DNA from 2 places in the Bacillus sp. 41-22 genome. Region 2 is predicted to be linked to the other one. Evidence: riboswitches for the same ligand, from Rfam matches in the RefSeq annotation. Region 2 holds a riboswitch; the other holds the start of a gene.
What was found. Region 2 has a riboswitch for magnesium ahead of LCF45_RS08045 (P-type ATPase actuator domain-containing protein). Riboswitches for the same ligand answer to the same signal wherever they lie in the genome.
Positions count from the first base shown of each region.

Region 1: linked by a shared signal. The riboswitch ahead of mgtA (magnesium-translocating P-type ATPase) and the one ahead of LCF45_RS08045 (P-type ATPase actuator domain-containing protein) in region 2 are both predicted to bind magnesium.

Region 1 is NZ_CP084035.1:4,008,390-4,011,576, forward strand. It holds gene rnz (ribonuclease Z) at 1-116, opposite strand, end outside; gene LCF45_RS20435 (DUF3932 family protein) at 306-557, shown strand; M-box (ykoK) riboswitch at 754-919, shown strand; gene mgtA (magnesium-translocating P-type ATPase) at 1,253-3,187, shown strand, end outside.
Region 2 is NZ_CP084035.1:1,559,534-1,562,720, reverse strand. It holds gene LCF45_RS08050 (5'-3' exonuclease) at 131-997, opposite strand; gene LCF45_RS08045 (P-type ATPase actuator domain-containing protein) at 1,130-1,855, opposite strand; M-box (ykoK) riboswitch at 2,210-2,375, opposite strand; gene LCF45_RS08040 (DUF350 domain-containing protein) at 2,579-2,965, opposite strand; gene LCF45_RS08035 (glutathionylspermidine synthase family protein) at 2,962-3,187, opposite strand, start outside.

The sequences.
Region 1 (3,187 bases), 2.4 Mb from region 2:
CCACAGTCAAATAACCAAGTCTGTCCTCGTTCTTCTAACAACTGCAAAGCAATTGCTGAAACATTCCTTCCTTTTGAAGGAACACCTGCACCAGTCCCTAAAAATACAAATTCCACTTTCTTTCCTCCAGCTCTTTATATAATCTATCTTTCATCTTACGGAATGTTATTTCAAATGGCAAATTGAATTTGTATAACCAATCATCTAGACAACTATATAACACGAACATTATACTTAAAAAATTTAGCTATCGTTCGTATTTTGTGGTAAAATGATTGTACTACATTTTAAGGGAGCGTTTTATTATGAAAGAAGTATTTCGTTTACAAACTGATTTTTCATCTTCATTTGATCGCTGGGTAAGTTCTTTCGTTTCTGATCACCCAGCACAATTAGAATGGACGACTTTAAAAGAATTAATCCATGAATATACAACATCACATACAAATGAGACGTTACCAACATATATTTCTTCAGCTTTAACATATTACGCACAACGCGTTTCAACAACAAGTAACTCAGAAATTGTTATTTTTGAAAATCCTACAATCTCATAATCTATAATAAAAAGCACTGTAATCAGTGCTTTTTATTTATGTTCATTAAAGTATTTATTTTCCCGCCTTATTTCAAAAAACTCCGCTTATTTCCTACTATATAGCCATCATAAATCTATTTGATTTTTCAAAAAAACAGATTAAAAAGATATTGACACTACGATTTTACAGTGCTAATATTCAACGTGTAATTGAATATGGTCTCTGTTAGGTGAGGCTCCTGTATAGAGAAACGCTGCTGCCCAAAAATGTCGAGAGACGCCAATGGGTCAACAGGAAAGGTCGGAATGAAGGCCTTTCTTAACGTAGCTGGTTTCAGTACCTATGCTATACAGTGCTAAAACTCAACGAGGGAGAGGTGCGTATGTTTTGTCATACACAAAAACTGTTTTTATCTATGTTTACTAACAGTCTTTGTTGTTGACTCTTTTTGACTATGAATTCAGACCTTTACTCGTTTTGAGTAAAGGTCTTTTTTATATCTTTATGCACCCTACTATGAAACAAACATAGCATATTCAGAAACTATTAAATTGTATGGAGGTGAGGAACAGTGTCAAGTGATGATTCGGCCCAGATACCCATATGTTTTACATTTATATTTCATCATGTAGGTAGGAAAGAAGCTGTTCCTCCCTGTTTAAAATAGTCGAGTAACAGATTGTTTCCTCCTTCATGAAAGGGAGGAACTACCAATGTTAAATTTACAAAAACAAGAAACGAAGCATGCTTACGATCAAGATAGCATGAAAGCAAATAACGAATTATTAGTGGAAGTTGCAACACAGGATGTAAACTCTGCGTTAAAACTCTTAGAAACAACACAAGATGGACTCTCTAAACAAGAAGCGTCTCGTAGACTTTCTTTATATGGTCCGAACGAAATCGCTCATAATAAAACATTGCCGTGGTACATTCAATTTCTGCTGGCATTTAAAAATCCATTTATTTTTGTTTTGTTAGCTCTTGGAGCACTCTCTTTTTTCACAGATGATATACAAGGAACAATTGTCGTATCTGTAATGGTACTGCTAAGTGCAACGATTCGCTTTTTACAAGAATTCCGCTCTCAGAAAGCGGCGGATAAGTTAAAGGCTATGGTTCGAACAACTGCGAGTGTCTTTAGAATAGATGGATTTGTACACGAAACAAAAAACGTAACAAATTTAAATCGAAATTACACAACAGAAATTCCAATTGAAGAACTTGTACCTGGCGATATTATTTCACTTTCAGCTGGTGATATCGTGCCAGCTGATGTGCGTATTTTATCCGCAAAAGATTTATTTGTTAATCAGTCTTCTTTAACCGGGGAAGCACTTCCTGTAGAAAAATACGAAAACTGCTACCATACGGAAAATAAACATATATTACCGAAAAACATGAAAAAAAATTACAATCCGCTCGATATGGAAAACCTTTGCTTTATGGGTACAAATATTGTTAGCGGTAGCGCAAAAGCTGTTGTTGTTTCAACTAGTACGGATACGTATTTCGGCTCTTTAGCAAAAAAGGTTATCGGAAAACGTGTAGAAACAAACTTTGATAAAGGCGTAAACAAAGTAAGTTGGCTCTTAATCACATTCATGCTTATTATGGCACCCATTGTCCTTCTCATTAATGGATTCACAAAAGGAGATTGGCAAGAAGCTTTCTTCTTTGCTATTGCTGTTGCAGTTGGCCTTACACCTGAAATGCTGCCAATGATTGTAACTGCTAATTTAGCTAAAGGCGCCGTGAACATGTCTAAACAAAAAGTAATTGTAAAACAGCTCAACTCAATTCAAAACTTAGGTGCTATGAACATTCTTTGCACAGATAAAACTGGAACTTTAACAGAAGATAAAGTTGTCCTAGTTCGTCATTTAGATCCTAACGGAAATGAATGCGATCGTGTATTACACTTTGCCTATTTAAATAGCTTCTATCAAACTGGATTGAAAAATTTAATAGATAAAGCTGTTATTGAACATACAGAGGAGAACCATAAATTTGATCCATCAGCTTTTCAAAAGCTAGATGAAATTCCATTCGATTTTGCTCGGCGTCGCATGTCTGTCATCGTGAAAAATATTTTAGGTGAACATACAATGGTTTGTAAAGGTGCCGTAGAAGAAATTTTATCAATTTGTAACTACACTGAAGTTGATGGACAAATTGTCCCTCTCACTGAAGAAATGAGAGTAAATGTAAAACATCTCAGCGAAACTTTAAATAGTGAAGGAATGCGTGTCATCGCTGTAGCATACAAGAACGATAACAAACCTTATCATAAAGCTTATGCAGTACAAGATGAATCCACTATGATCCTTACTGGATATATCGGCTTTTTAGATCCACCTAAACCATCTGCTGCTTCTGCAATTCAAGCATTGCAAAAACATGGCGTACAAGTGAAAATCTTAACAGGCGATAACGAAATTGTTACAAAAAAAGTTTGTAAAGAAGTGGGATTAAATATAGGTGAGCCTGTCCTCGGTTACGAAATTGATTCTTTACCAGATAAAACATTAGCAACACTGGCAGAAGAAACAACAGTGTTCGCAAAACTAAATCCAATGCAAAAGTCCCGCATCATTCGCGTATTGCAAGGTAATGGTCATACTGTAGGTTATATGGGGGATGGTATT
Region 2 (3,187 bases):
CTTATAATAATTGATTGTTGTGAATTCCATTTGAACTTCATATGAAAATTCCGTTTATTTTCTGACAACTTTGTGAACAAAAAAAAGAAAGGTTAATCAAAAATATATTTGATCAACCTTTCCATACTCTTTAAAGCATATTAATTAATATTTCAGGTCTTCCCCAATTCATTTCGTTACAAACAAAGCGTAGTTTTTCTTCGTCCATTGTGTGTAACCCTTCTTCTAATAAGCATGAAATTGGAACTTCACAATGAATTTGCGCTAATTGTAAAGAGATATTTAAATTCTCTAAATCACTTTCAATTTTTGTGCGCTGCGCTTTCGTTAATGATGCTATATTTTCTAGCACTGCCGATACTGTCCCGTATTCTTGAATCAGCTTATACGCTGTTTTTTCACCAATACCTTTTACACCCGGATAATTATCACTTGTATCTCCCATGAAAGCTTTCGCATGAACAATTTGCCAAGGTTCTACACCTTTCTCTTCCATGATTTTTTCCGGTGTGTAATACTCGTAATTTCCAATTCCTTTACGAAGAAGCATAACTGTAACATTCGTATCAACAAGTTGAAGTAAATCTGTATCACCTGTCAAAATATAAACTTCCGCTTCATTGCAATATTGTTTTGCAAGCGTACCGATACAATCATCCGCTTCATAACCTTTCATACCGATTACAGGCATAGATAATTTCGCAGTCATTTCTTGCACTAAATCAAATTGCGGAATTAATTCTTCCGGCGGTGCTGCACGATTTGCTTTATAATTCGAGAAAGATTCTGTTCTAAATGTCGTACTTCCCATATCCCAGCACGTTACAATGTGCGTTGGTTCGATTGCTTGTATTGCTGTTAATAAATGCTTCATATAACCATGAATCCCATTCGTCGGGGTACCATCTTGTCGTTTCATAAATTGTCCATATACACTTGTTGCGTAAAAAGCACGAAATAATAGTGCCATACCATCAACTAATAATACTTTTTTCATAATTCCTCTCCTACTAACAAAAAATAATAACCTCACGTTATCACGTAAGGTTATATATAGATTACCATTCTACGTTTTTGTTCAACTTTGTCTATTATACATTGTTTTTGTATATTTAGCATCATTAACACATTAAGACATTCTACCGCAGCAAGTATGAAGTATTCCTGAATACGTATTTTTACCTGTCGAAACAACTACAGCCTTTGCATTTCCGTCAACAATATACGTACCTTTGAAACATACATTTTCAAGTTCAAGTGGATTATAGTCTTTCATCCGTTTTAATGGAATAAATCGTTTACGTTCAAGATGATAGCAACTTTCAAATTTCTCAATACTAGCATTATTTCCTGTCAGCATAGATTCATTTACTAATAAATCATTTGCATAAATAATACGTACATCTGCCGGCACTGTATCGCCCTCTGAAAGAAAAATCATATCTCCAGGTACAAGCTCTTGTACTGGTAATTTCATCATTTTTAGTTCACTGTTTAGCCCTGTTACGCTACAGCCAGCTACTCTAGAAACAGTAACTGTTTCACATTGTAATTCATCACCCATATGTTGTTTTGAAAGACCTGGGATCATTCCACTTAGCTTCATCATTACTTCCGCAATACGCGCTCTTTTTGAAGTTAATTCATTTCGGCCGTATACTTGAATACGCTTTTGTGCCTCTTTCATAGATAGTCCGTCTCTTGTTGTTTTAAAATACGCAAATACAGATTTTACATCTCTTGTTGCGATTTCAATTAATAAATCTTTATTTTTTTGAAGCATTGTTTGTTCTTTCATTGCTTTTTTACTTAATTTATACGAAGTGTTACCCACACTTTTATTTACATATAACATATTATCGTCTCCTCCTTTACAACATAGGAAGAAACGCTTTGTTTCTCAATTTATCCACTTTACTGTGAAAGTGTCTAGCGCTTAAATACTCGAATAAACGCTACATTATGATAAATATAGAGGGAGGAACAAGTCGTTTCCTGCCTACATCATATATTTTTGATTTGAAGTATATGGGTAACGGAACCGAGTCAGAATTTGACATGCTCCTCACCTCCTCTTTAATTTTTTAGTTATAATCTATACTATGAAATTACTCATAGCTTGCTAACAAAAAAGACCCTTACTCATAAGAGAGCAAAGGTCATTGCATACACAAATAAGCGATTCCTAATATAATACAATTAGAAATCTATGGACCTCTCCCTCGCCGAGTTTTAGCACTGTATAGCATAGGTTCATTACCAGCTACGTTAAGAAAAACCTTAATTCGATCATTCCTGTTGACCCATTGGCGTCTCTCGACATTTTTGGGCAGTAGCATTTCTCTATACAGGAGCCTCACCTAACAGAGACTTATTATAATTACATAGAAAATGTTACTCTTATTTAAAATAGATGTCAACACTTTGTATGGAAACTTTTCCTTATTACAATAACTATCTCGAGTTTAGTACACTAATACGCATCCTGCTCAGCGTTCGGCTACATAAATTAATTGAACACATATTGCAAAAAATTAGCAAATGAAAAATAAAACCCTTACGTTAAAATGTAAGGGTTTTAATACGTTACACAACCAGCAATTACAATTCCGATGGAAAGTGATAAAAACATAAGGAAAAGACCAACTGCTTGATTATCTTCTTCAAGACTTTTATTAATATTAAAACGTGGTGTAAGCCATTCCGCTAAATAAAAGACAATAATTTGAGCTAAGATCCCAACAGCTCCCCATGAAACCATATCAAGAATTGAAATAGAATTAGCAGCCGTTGAATATAAAACGATAGCAAGACCAAGTAGTCTTCCTCCAAGTACATAGCTTACCGCTTTATTCCCTTGAGCCATTAACTTAAATTCCTTAACTTTCGTTGTCACTTCCATAAGAAAAAGACCGATACATAAAAGTACAAGTGATACTGCTAAATATAGTAAAAAATTAATCATTTATTTTCCTCCTTCTTAATACCTACCGGTAAATAATACGATTCATTTCCCGTAATTTTTTCTCCGGCACGTATACCGATGCTGCTCGCTTTTCCAGCAATTAAAAAAGCCCCAAACACGTACGACAGCTTCTCAATTCCTTTTTCAGTTTCCAAAAATACAACTGGAAGCTCTGTATATTTCTGAAATATAGGCAGTGACGATTTATACGTTTCATGTGCA